DNA from 4 places in the Pantoea sp. X-Soil-YNGN-844 genome. Region 1 is predicted to be linked to each of the others. Evidence: riboswitches for the same ligand, from Rfam matches in the RefSeq annotation. Region 1 holds a riboswitch; each other region holds the start of a gene.
The links. Region 1 has a riboswitch for thiamine pyrophosphate ahead of AC6I8C_RS20815 (FAD-dependent oxidoreductase). Riboswitches for the same ligand answer to the same signal wherever they lie in the genome.
Positions count from the first base shown of each region.

Region 2: linked by a shared signal. The riboswitch ahead of tenA (thiaminase II) and the one ahead of AC6I8C_RS20815 (FAD-dependent oxidoreductase) in region 1 are both predicted to bind thiamine pyrophosphate.
Region 3: linked by a shared signal. The riboswitch ahead of thiC (phosphomethylpyrimidine synthase ThiC) and the one ahead of AC6I8C_RS20815 (FAD-dependent oxidoreductase) in region 1 are both predicted to bind thiamine pyrophosphate.
Region 4: linked by a shared signal. The riboswitch ahead of thiB (thiamine ABC transporter substrate binding subunit) and the one ahead of AC6I8C_RS20815 (FAD-dependent oxidoreductase) in region 1 are both predicted to bind thiamine pyrophosphate.

Region 1 is NZ_AP036008.1:428,242-433,025, reverse strand. It holds gene AC6I8C_RS20840 (GFA family protein) at 1-153, shown strand, start outside; gene AC6I8C_RS20835 (P-loop NTPase family protein) at 169-717, opposite strand; gene AC6I8C_RS20830 (hypothetical protein) at 1,157-1,885, shown strand; gene AC6I8C_RS20825 (alkene reductase) at 2,093-3,211, shown strand; gene AC6I8C_RS20820 (ArsR/SmtB family transcription factor) at 3,228-3,542, shown strand; TPP riboswitch at 3,689-3,808, shown strand; gene AC6I8C_RS20815 (FAD-dependent oxidoreductase) at 3,940-4,784, shown strand, end outside.
Region 2 is NZ_AP036008.1:161,369-166,152, reverse strand. It holds gene AC6I8C_RS19600 (hypothetical protein) at 34-198, shown strand; gene ascF (PTS cellobiose/arbutin/salicin transporter subunit IIBC) at 244-1,710, shown strand; gene AC6I8C_RS19590 (6-phospho-beta-glucosidase) at 1,747-3,177, shown strand; TPP riboswitch at 3,283-3,385, shown strand; gene tenA (thiaminase II) at 3,455-4,156, shown strand; gene AC6I8C_RS19580 (ABC transporter ATP-binding protein) at 4,153-4,784, shown strand, end outside.
Region 3 is NZ_AP036007.1:269,786-274,569, forward strand. It holds gene thiE (thiamine phosphate synthase) at 30-656, opposite strand; gene thiC (phosphomethylpyrimidine synthase ThiC) at 659-2,581, opposite strand; TPP riboswitch at 2,669-2,769, opposite strand; gene AC6I8C_RS01170 (Rsd/AlgQ family anti-sigma factor) at 2,922-3,428, opposite strand; gene nudC (NAD(+) diphosphatase) at 3,518-4,288, shown strand; gene hemE (uroporphyrinogen decarboxylase) at 4,329-4,784, shown strand, end outside.
Region 4 is NZ_AP036007.1:704,608-709,391, reverse strand. It holds gene AC6I8C_RS03085 (MFS transporter) at 1-94, opposite strand, end outside; gene sgrR (HTH-type transcriptional regulator SgrR) at 348-2,009, shown strand; TPP riboswitch at 2,045-2,147, shown strand; gene thiB (thiamine ABC transporter substrate binding subunit) at 2,194-3,180, shown strand; gene thiP (thiamine/thiamine pyrophosphate ABC transporter permease ThiP) at 3,156-4,763, shown strand; gene thiQ (thiamine ABC transporter ATP-binding protein ThiQ) at 4,750-4,784, shown strand, end outside.

The DNA of each region.
Region 1 (4,784 bases):
GGCTTACTGAATACCGCAGTCGCGATGCACTGCATAGGAGATTATTGTACCGATGACGCTATGCCGTGGGACCATACCCGTTCAGAGACTAATCATGCGGGGCCAGTAGCGTCGCTGGATGCACTGCTGACGAACCTGAAGCTCGTTGATTAATCGCAGCGGTGTAGGTTACTTATTTTTTAACTTTAAGCCCCAGTATCCAGAACAGGCTTTAATCTTGTGCGGAGAATCAAGCAGAACTTTTGGCAAGCTGACCTGGTCGTAAAGCGTCTGATGGTACTTACGATTCTGCGGGGCAGTACGGATAATATATTTCAGCATCGCCAGGGTTACGGACTCTCTGCTCATCCCGAGCCCACCTATTCGCGGTGTCGATGAATAACACCTGCGAATATAACGCAGCAGTGCCACGGTCACTTTTACATCCAGAAGAATCAATCCCGTGGCATGAGCAAATCGTTCCTCAATACACTTTGTATAATTCCCCTCCATCACCCATTTTTCCTGACTCACTGCATCTGCATGCAAATCGCGAAATGCTTCCGGTGCTCTTGGAATCCATTGACTGTTCGGAAGATGGTGAAGTTGATCAAGATGAACAACAGGTAAATTCGTTTTGCGGGAAATAGCCTCAGCTAAGGTAGATTTACCGCTGTTTGAAGGACCCATAATACAAATGCGTGGTCCGAGCGCCTCTAAAGTAAGTGCACTATTCACTATATTTCCTTTGAATTTGCCCCGCCTTTAATGAATAACGGCCTGCTGACATGATGCTTTTCTATGCAACTTGCAAGGTTTAAATCTCAACTGGAATATGTTGACTTGCGGGAGGCGCAAATAAGGGCTTCTGAAGGCATTATGAATCATAGTCATGTCAAAGCGTATCTGATGATCTGATTTTCAAAGAAGCCTATCCACCTCACGGATTGTATTTTTTACGGTAAAGATTTGTTACATCCTGCCGATTAATTACTCAATTAATCAAACCGTAGAGGGCATTATGGTGTTAATCAATGGACTTACAGACGGCGTGGCAAATAGCTATGCTGCTTCCGGCGCAAGCAAACCATCTTCAGGCGTCAACACCGAATCTATTACTAGAAAAACGCTTCCCGACTCTGTAGTTATCATCTCTCAGGCGGCAAGAGACCGCCTGATGCAGGTCGTTGCTGAACCTGTCTCCGCTGAACAGCAGGTTGTAAATCTGAAAGGTCTGCTGGCAAGTCGATCCGCTAATCAGGGACCCACGTTTAACCTTGGCTATGCGCTTTTCAATGATCCCTACACTAACTGGGATGCAAGGACATTCCGGCCCCTGGTGGACATGACGACAGATAACACCCAGGCCAGTATGGATGAGTTTGCGGGCGCACTTCATCAGGTGCTCGCTGAAGGACAGGTGGGGCAAAATCAATACGATAACAGCGATACCTCTGAAGCGATGGCAATAACGTTAACGCAGGTGAAACTGCACAAACTTATTGAGAAATATGTTCCGGAGGACAAGCGGGAGCAGGCGACAGGCATTGTTGATGAGATGACCGACAGTAAAGTGGCATTCCGCGAAGAGCGCACGCTGCTGGGCGCACAGCAGATGCTGGATATCGCGCATCAATATGGCACCCGTGAAATCGTTGCGGATGCACGTGATTATCTTAACCAGGTAAAGAGCGGCACCGCGCGGCCACAGAATGAGCTGACCAGAATGTTCGAAGCGACAAAATCGGGTAGTGACATGAACGCCATCTTCAGCGTGTTTGCCGATGTGATTCGTTCCACGCCGAATCCCGGCAACAAAGCACAACCCTCAATCGATGACGCCCTTAAACAGCTGGAGGTTTATCGCCAGCAGTGGCAGACGTTCGCTGATAAATACATCGCTTAAACAGTGATGATCCTGCGGCTGACGGCTCTCTCGTGGCAATAAAGGCCAGTCTGAGAGCCGCGTCTGCAGGATTACTACGATGGGACACTTTAGTCAGATGAAACACTCTCATAAACCCGGCTTGAAACAAAAAGTACTCATTACACATTTACAAATTTAAATGTGTAAATATAATGGCGCCTCTTACACATCAGAGGAATTTTTGTCATGCCGTCACTGTTTACCCCCCTGAACCTGGGCGATCTCACGCTTCGTAACCGCATTGTATTGCCGCCACTGACGCGATGCCGCAGTGAGCAGCCGGGCAATATTCCCGGCGAGTTGATGGTGGAGTATTACCGTCAGCGTGCCAGCGCGGGACTGATGATCACCGAAGGCACCCAGATTGAACCTCGCGGGCAGGGTTATGCATGGACGCCGGGGATCCACAGCGACGCCCAGATCGCCGGCTGGAAAAAGGTCACAGAGGCGGTACATCAGGAAGGCGCTACGATTTTCTGCCAGCTCTGGCACGTTGGTCGCGTCTCTCACAATGAACTTCAGCCGGGTAAACAGGCACCGGTCGCCCCTTCAGCCATCGCCGCCGATAACGTCCGGGTGTTTATCGAAACCGGACCCGGTGCGGGGATATTAACTGCACCCAGCGAACCACGGGCACTGACCAACGCGGAAGTAAAAGAGATCGTGGCGCTTTACCGACGTGCGGCAGAAAATGCAAAAGAGGCGGGTTTTGACGGTGTGGAACTGCATTCTGCCAACGGTTATCTGATTAACCAGTTTATTTCGGAGCACACTAACTTCCGCACGGATGAATATGGCGGCTCAGCAGATAATCGTCTGCGCTTCCTGCGTGAAGTTGTTGAGGCGGTCAGCGCGGTATTTGGCAGCCACCGTGTTGGCGTGCGGTTTGCGCCATTGTTTTCGAGTACCGACGAAGAGCGCGTCTATCTTGGCCTGGTTGAACGCGATCCCCATGCGACCTATATCCACGCCGCGCAGCTGCTGAATGAGCTGGAAGTTGGCTATCTCTCTATTGCCGAAGCGGACTGGGATAATAGCCCGGATATGCCAGAGAGTTTCCGGGTTGCGCTGCGTGAAACATTCCGCTCTCCGATCATCTATTCTGGTCGCTACACGGCGGAAAAAGCACAGCGTATGCTGGATAAAGGCTGGGGCGATCTGGCGGGTTTTGGCCGCTCGTTTATTGCGAATCCCGATTTGCCGGCACGTATTAAAGCAGGTCATCCGCTGAATCCCGTTGATCACGCCTCGCTGTATGGCGGCACTGAGAAAGGCTATACTGACTATCCTGTTTTTCAATCCTGATCTTATGTGAGGCGGCATGTCCCCCGAAAATGCCCTGAAGTTACTGTCCAACCCAACCCGGGTGGCAGTGCTGAAGTGGCTTAAAAATCCTGACGAAGCGTTTGCGGGCTATTCTCAGCTCTATCCCTTCGCTCAGTATGGCGTCTGTGCCACCCTCATCCAGGACAAGGCGGGCTTATCACAGCCCGCTACTTCGTTATGTATGAAAGCTCTGCACAATGCGGGACTGGTTGAAGCCAGTAAAGTCGGGAAGTGGACCTATTATCGCCGCGCTGAACCACGTATTCGTGAAATAACCGACGTGGTGACACAATCGCTGCAGGCGCTTTAGGGCGCCTGCCGTTTCAGCACTTCTCTGTTATCTCATCTGCGAATGCTGAGTCTTTGCACTTACAGTGAACGCCTGCACCTATCCCCCGGATTTCTGACTTGTCTTCACGCACGCGGCTTGACGAAGCTGCCCGCTTAACTTACAACTAAAGCCGTCAGGGGAGTCTCGCCAGAGAGACTGAGAGGCTAATAGCGCAGTGCGCGGCTTAGCGACCCTTAGAACCTGACCCAGTTGATACTGGCGTAGGAAGACGGGTATCGCATCCGATACTTGCCGCAGGCGCGTGTTCGCGACGTCTTTGCCTATTCCCTCTGTATCACGGGTCTTCGTTAACCGATAACGAGGCCAAAGTGAAACATCTCATTCTTAATCACTCTCTTCCTCTCCGGTGGACACCATGAGCCGCTGGTCGGTGCTCGGCAGCGGCGTTGCCGGGCTGTGTGTCGCCACGCTACTGCTGGAACGGGGAGAAGCCGTTGAAGTCATTACGCAGCCTGACTGTCGTGCCGCCTCGCACTGGGCGGGGGGCATGCTTGCGCCCTGGTGCGAAGCAGAAAGCGCGCCGCCCCAGGTCATCGAATGGGGCCAGCACGCTGCCGGATGGTGGGCGAAACGCGTCGACGGCGTGGAGAAGCAGGGCACGCTGGTGGTTGCGCCGCCGCGTGATAGCCGCGAACTGACGCGCTTCGCCAGCATGACGCAGCAGCATCAGTGGGTCGCGCCCGGTGACATCGAACCGGCGCTGGAAAATCGCTTTGCGCGTGGCCTGTTCTTTGCTGCAGAGACGCATCTTGATCCGCGCCGCGCACTGCAGCAACTGCGCATCACACTGCAGGAGGCTGGCGTACCCATTCACAGCGGCAAACCCGGCGGCAAAATCATCGACTGCCGCGGCATCCACGCTCTTGATCAGCAGCCCGCTCTGCGCGCCGTTCGGGGCGAAATGCTGATCCTGCACACGCATGACGTTCAGCTCTCCCGTCCGGTCCGTCTGCTGCATCCGCGCTTTCCCTGCTATCTGGTGCCGCGTGCCGGAGGCCACTTCATGCTCGGAGCCACCATGGTCGAAAGTCACGACAGCAGCCCGATCAGCGCCAGGGCGATGATGGAGTTGCTGAGCGCGGCTTACAGTCTGCATCCGGCGCTGGCTGAAGCGCGCATTGTGGAGAGCGGCACCGGTCTGCGTCCCGCCTACCGACAGAACCTGCCGGAAGTCCGCTATGAAAATGGCCGTTTCTCACT
Region 2 (4,784 bases), 270 kb from region 1:
CTGCGTCGGTCTGCAGTCTACCTAAGCCTCTCAATGTTGGAAATATTTACCCTGCCCGCTGGCGCAGATACCCGACCCACCGGAGGTGATGAAGTTCACAAAAAAGAAATCTGGCTGATTTATCCTCTTGTCGGCTCACTGAAAGCACTTCATGATTTTGTGAAACCGGTTTCCTATTTACCTGATAGCAGCCGCTAAAAACATAAAAATGCTAACCGATTTACCCTACAGAGAAGAGCGATCATGCCCATGAACTATGCCGAGGTGTCACGCGCCATTGTCGATGCGCTAGGCGGCCTCACCAATATTGAAGCTGTCACTCACTGCATGACGCGTCTGCGGTTTGTGGTGAAAGATGAAACTCAGGTCGACTATCCTCGCCTTAAAGCGATTAAAGGTGTCATGGGCGTGGTACACAACGACACGCAGTGCCAGGTGATCATCGGGAATAACGTTTCACAGGCATACCAGGCGGTACTGGCACTGGGATCGCCCGGTGGGGTAACCACTGAACCGGTGAAACGCAAAATCACCCTGCGAGGCATCGGCGCGGGCATTCTGGATGCGCTGGTGGGCACCATGTCGCCGCTGATCCCAGCAATTATTGGCGGGTCGATGGTTAAGCTGCTGGCGATGATCCTTGATATGGCGGGCGTGTTTGAGAAAGGCTCGTCAACGCTGGTGATCCTCAACGTGATTGGCGACGGCGCATTCTTCTTCCTGCCGATTATGGTGGCCGCCTCTGCAGCGCTGAAATTCAAAACCAATATGTCGCTGGCGATCGCGATTGCTGGCGTACTGGTGCATCCCAATTTTGTTGAGCTGATGGCAAAAGCGGCACAGGGTCAGCCAGTAGAGTTCGCTTTCATTCCGGTCACTGCGGTTAAATATACCTACACGGTGATCCCGGCACTGGTGATGACCTGGATCCTCTCCCACATTGAGCGCGGCGTAGACCGTATTACACCCGCCGTTACCAAAAACTTCCTGAAACCGATGCTGATTGTGCTGATTGCTGCCCCTATTGCGATTGTGCTGATTGGTCCGATTGGCATCTGGATCGGCAGCGGAATTTCGGCGCTGGTTTACACCGTGCATGGCTATCTTGGCTGGCTTTCCGTCGCGATTATGGGTGCCATCTGGCCGCTGCTGGTGATGACCGGGATGCATCGTGTGTTCACGCCGACCATCATCCAGACCATTGCCGAAACCGGCAAAGAGGGCATGGTAATGCCGTCAGAGATTGGTGCCAACCTGTCGCTGGGCGGATCGTCGCTGGCGGTGGCGTTTCGCACCAAAAACCGTGAACTGCGCCAGACGGCGCTGGCAGCGGCGGCTTCAGCCATTATCGCCGGTATTTCTGAACCGGCGCTGTATGGTGTGGCGGTTCGTCTTAAACGTCCGCTGATTGCCTGTCTGATCAGCGGTTTTATCTGCGGCGCGGTCGCGGGCATTGGCGGGCTGGCCAGCCACTCAATGGCCTCTCCCGGCCTGTTTACCAGCGTCCAGTTTTTTGACCCCAGCAATCCCATGAGTATCGTCTGGGTCGGTGCCGTCATGGTGTTGTCTGTCGTGCTGTCATTTGTGCTGACGCTGCTGTTAGGGTTTGAAGATATTCCTGAAGCGGAAACTGAAACGAAATCCGAATCCGCGACCGCCGCGAAACCTGCGCCAGTTACTGAACACACCAACGCGATTAATAGCCACTAAAGTAAAGGGTCACGCTGACCTGGAAAAGAGGATTGCATGTCTGAGTCAAGGTTCCCGCAAGGGTTTTTATGGGGCGGCGCGTTAGCCGCCAACCAGAGTGAAGGCGGTTTTCGTGAGGGCGGAAAGGGCTTAACCACCGTCGATATGATCCCGCATGGCCCACACCGACTGGCGATCAAGCTGGGTCTGGAAAAGCGCTTTACCCTGCGTGATGATGAATTTTATCCCAGCCATGATGCCATCGATTTCTATCACCGCTATCCGGAGGATATCGCACTAATGGCGGAAATGGGGTTCAGCGTGTTCCGTACTTCCATTGCCTGGAGCCGCCTCTATCCCAATGGCGATGAACTGACACCCAATCCGGAGGGCATCGCTTTTTACCGCGCGGTGTTTGAGGAGTGCCGGAAATATAATATCGAACCGCTGGTTACGCTCTGTCATTTCGATGTGCCGATGCATCTGGTGACCGAATATGGCTCATGGCGCAATCGCAAAATGATCGACTTCTTTGCGCGCTATGCCCGCAGCTGTTTCGAGGCGTTTGATGGCCTGGTGAAATACTGGCTGACCTTCAACGAGATCAATATTCTGCTGCACAGCCCGTTTTCCGGGGCGGGTCTGGTGTTCGAACCGGGTGAAAACAGGGAGCAGGTGAAGTATCAGGCGGCACATCACGAACTGGTCGCCAGCGCACTGGTCACGCGAATCGCGCATGAAGTCAATCCGGCGAATCAGGTCGGCTGTATGCTGGCTGGCGGCAACTTCTATCCGTGGTCCAGCAAACCGGAAGATGTCTGGGCAGCGCTGGAAAAAGATCGTGAAAACCTGTTTTTCATTGATGTGCAGGCACGTGGTGCCTATCCGGCTTACGCTGCGCGCGTGTTCCGGGAAAAAGGCGTCACGCTTGAGATCGCTGACGGCGATGCCGAAATCCTGAAAAATAGCGTCGACTTTGTCTCGTTCAGTTATTACGCCTCTCGCTGCGCCTCGGCGGAAATGAACGAGCAGAACAGTAGTGCTGCTAATGTGGTGAAATCCCTGACCAATCCCCATTTGCCACGCAGTGAGTGGGGTTGGGGCATCGATCCGCTGGGCTTACGCATCACCATGAATATGATGTACGACCGCTATCAGAAGCCGCTTTTCCTGGTAGAAAATGGACTGGGCGCGCGCGATGAAATCGATGCGAATGGCGAGATCAATGACGACTACCGCATCAGCTATCTGCGCGAGCATATCCGCGCCATGGGCGATGCCATAGAGGATGGTGTCCCGGTGATCGGCTACACCAGCTGGGGCTGCATCGATCTGGTTGCCGCCTCAACCGGTGAAATGAGCAAGCGCTACGGTTTCGTCTACGTTGACCGCGACGATCTGGGCAACGGCACGCTGGCGCGCACGCGAAAGAAATCGTTCTGGTGGTATAAGAAAGTGATTGCCAGTAACGGGGCAGATCTTGCGTGACATTGTCACATAAAAGTCATATCTGAATGACCTGTCCCGCATCAGCCGTGCCGGAGCAGAACGCTCACGCATACATTGTGCTCCGGCAATAATTGTCGTATAACGAATGCCTCCGAGGGGTGTCCTGTAATGGGCTGAGATGGTGCAAGCCGAACCCTTTGAACCTGATCTGGGTCATGCCAGCGAAGGGACGGGTCGGCAGATTTTTCTGCCCTATCTCCTGCACTATCCCCTGTTCCAGACCGTATGCCCGGATCTCCCTGCTACTGGAGATCCTATGTTACATCCGCTTTTCAAAACCGGCTTTTATGGACGTCTGCGCCAGCAGGCGGGCACGCAATGGCACGATTATGTCAGACACAATTTTGTGCAGCAGCTCGGTCAGGGTACGCTGCCACCCGCCGCTTTCCGCCACTATCTCACCCAGGATTATCTTTTCCTGCTGCACTTCGCCCGTGCGTGGGGGCTTTTGATCAGCAAACTCTCAGAACCGGCTGCATTACGCAGCGCGACGGCATCGCTGAACGCCATTATCAGCGAACTGCCGCTGCATCTCGTTTACTGCCAGCAATGGGGCATCAGCGAAGAGGCGATGGCGAGCGAAACGGAGGCAATGGAAACGCTTAATTACACCCGTTACGTGCTGGACGTGGGTCACACCGGAGATGCGCTGGAGCTGATGATGGCGCTTATGCCATGCGTCGCCGGTTATGCGGAAATCGGCCTGAGGCTGCTGGAGGATCCCGCGACCCGCTTCGAGGGCAATCCTTACGCGGCATGGATTGATAATTACGGTGATGAGTCCTACCTGGCGGGCGTCGGTTCTTCACTGATGCTGTTTGAAACTCTGGCTCAGCAGCGCGCCGGTGAACAGCGTATTAACTCACTGTCGGAGATATTTACCACCGCAACCCGACTGGAAGCGGCATTCTGGCAGATGGGGCTTAATTATGCTGACTGTCTGCAGGTCAGCTCATGACGCTGATGAACACTGCCGTGCCGCCGGGTATTTCCGTTCGCCAGCTCTGCCTGACGCTGGATCAGCAGCAGCTGTTCAGCGAGCTTAATCTGGAAATCGCGGGCGGTGCATTTACCGCTTTACTGGGTGCCAGCGGCGTGGGTAAAAGCAGCCTGATGCGGGTGATTGCCGGTCTGACGCCGCCCACTTCGGGACAGATTAACGGCAGCGATGGTCTGCCGCTGGCCGGGCGCATCGCCTGGATGGGTCAGCAGGATTTGCTCTATCCGTGGCTGACGGTGGAACAGAACGTCTGCCTCGCCAGTCGTCTGAAAGGTGAGAAAGCCGATCGCGACCTGGCGCAGCATCTTCTGGCGCGGGTGGGCCTGAGCCACTGTGCCCGTGCGCGACCTGCAACACTTTCGGGCGGCATGCGTCAGCGGGTAGCGCTGGCGCGTACCCTCTACACCCGTCAGCCGATTGTGCTGATGGATGAGCCCTTCTCCGCGCTGGATGCACTGACCCGCACGCAGATCCAGACCCTGGCGGCAGACGTGCTGGCCGGGCATACCGTGCTGCTGATCACTCATGATGCCGCGGAAGCCTGTCGCCTCGGTCATCACCTGCTGGTAATGGGTTCAGCAGGCAT
Region 3 (4,784 bases), on a different replicon from region 1:
CCAATATGCGCGGCAGGTTCCATAAATGCTTAATCGCCTGGTCCTGCCAGCGCCAGAAGGGTGCGCGTTGCGGCACGCCAGTCATCTGCCTGAGTAATGGCACTCACCACCGCAATGCTGCCGACGCCGGTGGCCAGCACTTCGGGTGCGCGCGCAATCGAGATACCGCCAATCGCCACGGTGGGAATATGCGACAGACGTGTCAGGTGCCGCTTCAGCTGTGCAATGCCTTGCGGTGCAGAAGGCATCTCTTTGGTCTGCGTCGGGAAAATATGCCCAAGTGCGATGTAAGAGGGCTGGATTGCCAGTGCGCGATCCAGTTCCGCATCGTCGTGGGTAGAGAGTCCGAGACGCAATCCGGCCTGATAAATGCGGGCAAGATCGGCGACATCCAGATCCTCCTGACCCAGATGTACGCCATAAGCCTGATGTTTAATCGCCAGCTGCCAGTAGTCATTGATAAACAGGCGCGCGTCATAGCGTTTGCCCAACGCAATTGCCTGAGCAATAGCGGGTTCGGCGACCTCATCAGGCTGATCTTTGATGCGCAGCTGCAGCGTGCGAACGCCCATCTCCAGCAGGCGTTCAATCCACTCGGGGCTATCAACCACCGGATAAAGTCCCAGGCGTTGGGCGGTTGCAGGGAATGCAGGCATCATTACTCCTCCTTAAGGGCATCGGCGGGGTGATACAGTTCACCGCCGTGGCTGCGAAAACGGTCTGACATCTGCGCCATGCCTACCTCTACCGGTTCGGTGCGGGCATCCTGACGTGCTGCAAACTCGCGCACTTCCTGGGAAATTTTCATCGAGCAGAATTTGGGGCCGCACATCGAGCAGAAATGGGCCACCTTGCCCGACTCCTGCGGCAGGGTTTCATCATGCATTGCCCTTGCCGTATGGGGATCCAGCGCCAGGTTAAACTGATCTTCCCAGCGGAATTCAAAGCGCGCTTTGGACATGGCGTTATCACGGATCTGCGCACCGGGGTGGCCTTTCGCCAGATCGGCAGCATGCGCCGCGATTTTGTAGGTGATCAATCCCTGCTTCACGTCCTCTTTGTTCGGCAGACCCAGATGCTCTTTGGGCGTGACGTAGCACAGCATGGCGCAACCAAACCAGCCAATCATGGCGGCACCGATACCCGAGGTGAAATGGTCGTAGCCGGGCGCGATATCAGTGGTCAGCGGGCCAAGCGTGTAGAAGGGGGCTTCATCGCACAGGTCGAGCTGTTCGGTCATATTACGGCGGATCATATGCATCGGCACATGTCCCGGACCTTCAATCATCACCTGAACGTCATACTCCCAGGCAATACGCGTCAGTTCACCCAGGGTTCGTAGTTCGGCAAACTGCGCCTCATCGTTGGCATCCTGAATGGAACCCGGACGCAGACCATCACCCAGCGACAGGGAGACATCGTAAGCGGCGCAGATTTCACAAATCTCCCGGAAGTGCTCATACAGGAAGCTCTCCTGATGATGCGACAGGCACCATTTCGCCATAATCGATCCCCCCCGCGACACAATCCCGGTGAGACGTTTCGCCGTCATCGGGACATAACGCAGCAGCACGCCCGCGTGGATAGTGAAGTAATCGACGCCCTGTTCCGCCTGCTCCAGCAGCGTGTCCCGGAATATTTCCCAGTTCAGCGCCTCAGCCACGCCATTCACTTTTTCCAGCGCCTGATAAATCGGCACGGTACCGATGGGCACCGGGCTGTTTCGCAAAATCCATTCTCGCGTTTCATGAATATAGCGACCGGTAGAGAGATCCATCACCGTATCGGCACCCCAGCGGGTCGACCAGACCAGCTTTTCCACTTCTTCCTCGATAGAAGAGGTGACTGCCGAGTTACCGATATTAGCGTTGACCTTAACCAGGAAGTTACGACCAATGATCATCGGCTCCGATTCCGGGTGATTGATATTGGCAGGGATGATGGCGCGTCCGGCAGCGACCTCCTGACGGACAAACTCGGGGGTGATGTCGGCGGGCAGATGTGCGCCAAAACTGTGCCCCGGATGCTGTTGCAGCAGTACCTCACTGCGGATTCGCTCACGGCCCATGTTTTCCCGCAGGGCGATGAACTCCATCTCCGGGGTAATCGTGCCCTGACGGGCATAGTGCAGTTGCGTGACACGACGGCCTGCACGGGCGCGGCGCGGTGTCGGCAGGTGATCGAAGCGCAGATGATCCAGCCCCTCGTCAGCCAGCCGCTGCTGGGTATAGCCCGAGCTGTTCTGTTCGAGAAGCTCACTGTCGTCGCGCTCAGCAATCCAGCGAGCGCGCAGCTTTTCCAGACCACGATGCACATCGATCTGCGCCGCGGTATCACCATAAGCACCCGCCGTGTCATAGACCGGCACCGCTTCATTTTTCTCATAGAGAGGTTGTTCTTTGCTGCCGCCGATGTGGGTCGGGCTTAGGGTGATTTCACGCATCGGCACGCGAATATCTTCCCGGCTGCCGGTAATCCAGATGCGACGGGACTGGGGAAAAGCACTGCCGCTTTGCAGGGAATCGATAAATTCCTGCGCCTGGGCACGTTGTTCACGACGGGTCATTTTTGGGTCAGACATAGCAATCTTCCTGTTAAGGGGGAACGATGCTTGTCCGGAGTTCGGAAGGAGTAACCGTATAGACAGCACAGGCATGCTGGCATACAGAGAATTTTTACTCTTGTTCCCTACGCAGGTTCTAACCTGGTCAGGTTCCGCGGATCCCGAATTAACGGTCTCAGCCCAACTGGGCACTCCGACAAGAAGCAGTTTTTACGCGGGTGTCTGATAACAGACCCGGGCGTAAAAACCTTACATTTCAACGCTAAAATAAAAAAGGTTCTTTGGAAAGTACTCCTCAGAACCTGTTCAGCATAAAAGGGCTACGGGATAATCTCAAGCCCTTTGCCGTTGTTAACCATCAAGCCGGACGCGCGATATGGCTGTCATTCGCCACTGGCGGCGTAGCAAGCTGGTTATCCCAGGCCAGCTGGATCAGCTTATCTTCCAGCGTAAAGCGTGATTCCAGCACTTCGCCCACTTCGGAGAGTGCCTGCTGGAAGGTCATGCAGTTTTCATCGTCAATCGCCTGCTGCAGGTGACCGTCATACAGCTGCATCAGACGCTCAGTATTCGCTTCCAGCGGAGGGTAGATCTGCGCGGCAGCGATCATCGGGCTGTCGCCACTCATTTCGCTGATTACGCGCTCATAGATACTGAAGTGACCGGCAGAAAGATAGTCGACCAGGCCGTGACAGAAGTTGTCGAGCGCCTGCTCGTCAAGACGCGTCAGCGCCTCTTTTTTAGGTTTAAGACCGACCAGGTGATAATAGGTCACCAGTAGCTGGCGGCGCGCTTCAAGCCACGAATCGACCAGTTCATTACTGCCACCTACGCGTTCAGCCAGGACGTCTAACTGGTTAAGCATATCTAACTCCATGTGAGTTATAGTTGTTTATCTACACACTTAACATCAGGGCTTCAGCGTGCGGGTTGACGCTAAGGATGACGAAATAAATGCAATGCGAAATCTCAAGCGTAGACGCTGGATGGTGGATTGTCAGCCATGAACAGAAACTTTGGTTGCCACAAGGTGATTTACCCCACGGAAACGCCGAAAAATTTGGTTTAACCGGCAGTAAGGCCCGGACCATTGGTGAATGGCAGGGCGAAAAAGTCTGGTTGATTTGTGAGCCGCGTTCTTCCGATATGTTCTCCGTGCGACAGCTGATCGATCAGGATGTGGAGCTGTTTCAGCTGGTGGGTCGCGGTGTACAGCTGGCGGAGTTCTACCGTTCTCATCGCTGGTGCGGCTATTGCGGCCATGAGATGCACCACAGCAAACATGAATTTGCCTGTCTCTGCAGCCATTGCCGTGAGCGTTACTATCCGCAGATCGCGCCCTGCATCATTGTGGCTATCCGTCGCGGCGATGAAATCCTGCTGGCGAATCATGCCCGCCATCGCAACAAGGTCTACACCGTGCTGGCCGGTTTTGTAGAGGTCGGCGAGACGCTGGAGCAGGCCGTTGCCCGGGAAGTGATGGAAGAGAGCAATATCCGCGTCAAAAACGTCCGTTACGTGACCTCCCAGCCGTGGCCCTTCCCGCAATCGCTAATGACCGCTTTTATGGCGGAGTATGACAGTGGCGATCTGCAACACGACGGTAAAGAGCTGCTGGATGCCGCCTGGTTCCGTTTTGATGCGCTGCCTTTGCTGCCACCGCCAGGCACCGTGGCACGCCGCCTGATTGAAGATACCGTCGCCCTGTGCCGCGCCGAAGCGTGAAAGTGCTACACTACACGCCTGTTATTGAGAGAGTGTTGAGATGAGTGAACTGAAGAATGATCGTTATTTGCGTGCCCTGTTACGTCAGCCGGTCGATGTCACGCCGGTATGGATGATGCGACAAGCCGGGCGCTATTTGCCGGAGTACAAAGCGACACGCGCCCAGGCGGGTGACTTTATGTCGCTGTGTAAAAACGCCGAGCTGGCCTGTGAAGTGACCCTGCAGCCGCTGCGCCGTTATCCGCTGGATGCCGCCATCCTCTTCAGTGACATCCTGACCATTCCGGATGCGATGGGACTGGGTCTCTACTTTGAAACTGGCGAAGGCCCGCGTTTCTCTAACCCTGTCACCTGTCGCGCCGACGTTGAGCGTTTGCCGGTGCCCGATCCTGAAATGGAGCTGGGCTATGTGATGAATGCGGTCCGCACCATCCGTAAAAACCTGAATGGCGATCTGCCGCTGATTGGCTTCTCCGGCAGTCCGTGGACGCTGGCC
Region 4 (4,784 bases), on a different replicon from region 1:
GTAGTGCACCCGCGATACCCAGCATGAACGAGGCAACCATAAAAGCGAGGTAAACCGGATTGATGCGGCGCTGCCGCGTTAACAGCGATTTCATAGCGAAATCCCTTTCAGAACAAACAGAGGGGAAAAAGAAGGGTAGACGATACCGCGCAACACGAAAAAAGCCAGCAGAGATCATCTGCTGGCGGTGTAAATGCACCCTACTCAGAAAAGCACTCCACTGAACAGCGAAGTGAGGGTCGAACGCCATTCACTGATGAATGCCTCCCGCTCTTCCCATAGCGCAAAGTTTGCTCTTAAAATGGGGCAGAAAAAACAGAGCGCTTTTCACCGGGAGTTCCCCTTTTATGTCCTCATCACGTCTGAAGCAGCAGTTCATTCGCCTGTGGCAGAGCTGCCAGGGGCAAACGCAGGAGATTACCCTCAGCGAACTGGCTGACCTGCTGCATTGCTCTCGCCGTCATATGCGTAATCTGCTCAACCGGATGCAGGCTGCAGGCTGGCTGATCTGGCAGGCGGAAGCCGGGCGCGGCAGGCGATCGCAACTCACCTTCTGCTACACCGGTCTGGCGTTGCAGCAGCAGCGTGCTGAGGATCTGCTGGAACAGGATCGCATCGATCAACTGGTACAGCTGGTAGGGGATAAAAATCAGGTGCGACAGATGATCGGCGCGCATCTGGGGCGCAGTTTCCGCCAGGGCAAGCATATCCTGCGGGTGCTCTACTACCGTCCGCTGCTTAACCTGCTGCCCGGTTCGCCGCTGCGGCGCTCGGAAACGCATATTGCGCGACAGATTTTTAACGGCCTGACGCGGATAAATGAGGAAAACGGGGAAATCGAGCCCGATATTGCGCACCACTGGCAGCAGACTTCCCCGCTTCACTGGCGCTTCTTTGTGCGTCCGGCGATTCGCTTCCATCACGGCAGAGAACTGGAGATGGAGGATGTGCTCGCCACGCTGGAACGTCAGCGCGCCCATCCACTCTTTTCCCATATCGCGCAGATTGACTCGCCTGCCCCCTGGACACTGGATATCCGTTTAAGCCAGCCCGACGAGGGTTTACCCTGGCTGCTGGGCAGCGTCAGTGCGATGATCCTGCCGCGCGAATGGCCGACACTGCGTGATTTTGCCCGTCAGCCGGTTGGCACCGGTCCTTACCGGGTAATCCGCAATCAGGAGAGCCAGTTGAAGATCGAAGCGTTTGATGACTACTTCGGTTTTCGCGCCCTGATTGATGATGTCTCTATCTGGGTCCTGCCCGACATCAGCGATGAGCTGGTCTATGCCGGTGTCCGACTGCAGGGTGACAGCATTGATGAGATTCAGGAGGAGAGCCGCCTTGAAGAGGGCTGCTACTATCTGCTGTTCGATCAGCGTTCAGAGCAGGGTCGCAACGAGGCGGTGCGGCGCTGGGTCAGTTACCTGTTTAACCCCATCGCCCTGCTCAATCACGCCGGTGTCGGTTATCAGCGTTACTGGTTTCCGGCGTATGGCCTGTTACCGCGCTGGCACCACCGGCGCGATCTGACGCCCGTGGAAAAACCGCCCGGCTTAACCCATCTGACGCTGACCTGGTACAGTCAGCATGTGGAGCATGAGGGCATCGCCAACGCGCTGCGTCCGCTGCTGGCAGCGCATGGCGTCACGCTGGAGACACGCGAGATCAGCTACGAAAGCTGGTATCAGGGCGAGGCGGAAAGTGATATCTGGCTGGGCAGCGTGAACTTTACCCTGCCGCTCAATTATTCCCTGTTCGCGCAACTTTATGAGATTCCACTGCTGCATCACTGTCTGCCGATCGACTGGCACGGCGATGCGGCCCGCTGGCGTGAGAAAACATTGCCGCTGGCCGAATGGAGCAAACAACTGGTCGAAGAAGCCGGTCTGCATCCGCTGTTTCATCACTGGCTGCTGCTTGAAGGACAACGCAGTATGCGCGGCGTGCGGATGAATACCCTGGGCTGGTTTGATTTTAAATCGGCCTGGTTCGCGCCACCGGCGCTGTGACGCTTTCGCCCCGGCGCTGAAATGACTAGAATGTGACGTTCTCAACGGGGTGCGGCCTGCCACAAGCAAGCCGCTGAGAGAGACCCGTCGAACCTGATTCGGTTAATACCGACGTAGGGATTTGAGAGGCCTCTGTGCTCAGATCCTTTGCGACTCATCCCCTATTCTCCTGAAGGAGCGCAAAGTGTTAAACAAAGTTCTGCCGGTGCTGCTGTTACTCTCCGCCCCCGTTCTGGCGGCTAAGCCGGTTCTCACGGTCTACACCTACGACTCCTTCTCCGCCGACTGGGGCCCTGGCCCGGCAGTGAAAAAAGCCTTTGAAGCACGGTGCGACTGCGAGCTGAAATTCGTCACGCTGGAAGATGGCGTGTCACTGCTGAACCGCGTGCGCATGGAAGGCAAAAACAGTAAAGCGGATGTGGTGCTGGGACTGGATAACAATCTGGTGCAGGCGGCGCAAAAAACTGGCCTGTTTGCCGAAAGTCAGGTCGACACCTCGACATTAAAACTGCCCGATGGCTGGCACAACACAACCTTCGTGCCGTTCGATTATGGCTACTTCGCCTTTGTCTATGACAAAACCCGGCTGAAAAATCCGCCAAAAAGCCTGAAAGAGCTGGTCGACAGTCCGGAGAAGTGGCGGGTGATCTACGAAGATCCCCGCACCAGCACGCCCGGCTTAGGTCTGCTGCTGTGGATGCAGAAGGTCTATGGCGATCAGGCTCCGCAGGCGTGGCAAAAGCTGGCGCAGAAAACCGTGACGGTGACCAAAGGCTGGAGTGAAGCCTATGGCCTGTTCCTGAAGGGCGAAGGCGATCTGGTGCTGAGCTACACCACCTCACCGGCTTACCACATCATCGAAGAGAAGAAAGAGAACTATGCTGCCGCATCCTTTGCCGAAGGACACTATCTGCAGGTTGAAGTGGCCGCGCAGTTAGCCAGCAGCAAACAGCCCGCTCTGGCACAGCAGTTCATGAAGTTTATGGTCTCGCCTGACTTCCAGCGCACCATCCCAACCGGCAACTGGATGTACCCGGTGATCGACACGCCTCTGCCTGCCGGTTTCGCAGCGCTCAGCGTGCCGTCCACTGCTCTGCAGTTCTCGCCGGAAGAGGTTGCCAGCCAGCGTTCGGGCTGGATTAGCCAGTGGCAACGCGCCGTCAGCCGCTGATGCCGCGCTGGCTGATCCCCGGTTCCCTCGCCACGGTGTTACTGACCCTCGTGGCGTTTCTGGCCTTCGGTGCACTCTGGAGCGCCGCACCGGACACGGACTTACGCGGCGTGCTGCAGGATGACTACCTGCATCACGTTATCGCGTTCTCTTTCGCTCAGGCGCTGCTCTCCGCCCTGCTGTCGCTGCTGCCTGCGGTGCCGCTGGCGCGGGCGCTCTATCGACGTCGTTTCCCTGGCCGCCAGCTGCTGCTGCGCCTGTGCGCCATGACGCTGGTGCTGCCGGTGCTGGTCGCGGTGTTTGGCCTGCTGACCGTCTACGGTAGCAATGGCTGGCTGGCGCAGCTGTGCCAGCTGTTCGGCATCGGTTATCACTTCTCGCCCTATGGTCTGCCGGGCATCTTGCTGGCGCACGTCTTCTTTAACCTGCCGCTGGCGACCCGCCTGATGCTGCAGGCGCTGGAGAGCATCCCGGCGGAACAGCGTCAGCTGGCGGCACAGCTTGACCTGCGCGGCTGGCACCATTTTCGTCTGCTGGAGTGGCCGTGGCTGCAGCGTCAGCTGCTGCCGACCGGCGCGCTGATCTTTATGCTCTGTTTCGCCAGCTTTGCCACCGTGCTGTCGCTGGGCGGCGGTCCCCAGGCTACCACCATTGAGCTGGCGATATTTCAGGCGCTGAGTTATGACTACGATCCCGGACGTGCGGCGCTACTGGCGCTGATCCAGCTCGGCTGCTGCCTTACACTGGTGCTGCTCAGTCAGCGCTTCAGCAAGGCGATTCCTGCAGGAACCAGTCAGCTGAACGGCTGGCGCGATCCGCAGGATTCCCGTGCAGCACAGCTGATGGATGCGCTGCTGATCGGGCTGGCGCTGATCCTGCTGCTGCCTCCGCTGGCGGCTGTGATCGTCGATGGTCTGCACGGCGGACTGCGTGGCGCGCTGGCACAGCCTGCACTGTGGCAGGCCACCTTTACCTCACTGCGCATCGCCATGGGTGCCGGTTTACTTTCAGTGGTGCTGACCATGATGCTGCTGTGGAGTAGCCGTGAACTGCGTCTGCGTCAGCGTCCGGCGGCGGCACAGTTGATCGACACCAGCGGCATGCTGATTCTGGCGATGCCAGGCATTGTGCTCGCCACTGGCTTTTTCCTGCTGTTCAACGCCACCATCGGCCTGCCCGAGTCGGCCGACGGGCTGGTGATCTTTACCAATGCGCTAATCGCCATTCCCTATGCGCTGAAAGTGCTGGAAAATCCGATGCGGGATGTCGCAGAGCGCTACGGCAGACTTTGCGATTCACTGGATATCCACGGCTGGAACCGGCTGCGGCTGATTGAGCTGCGGGCGCTGAAGCGTCCGCTGGCCCAGGCGCTGGCCTTTGCCTGCGTGCTGTCGATTGGTGATTTTGGCGTGGTGGCACTGTTTGGCAGTGCCGACTTCCGCACGCTGCCGTTCTACCTTTATCAGCAGATTGGTGCCTATCGCGGTGCAGATGGCGCGGTCACTGCCCTGCTGCTGCTGCTGCTCTGCTTATTGCTGTTCACGCTAATGGAAAAATTACCAGGCCGCCATGCTGACACTTGATAACCTCACTTACCTTTATCA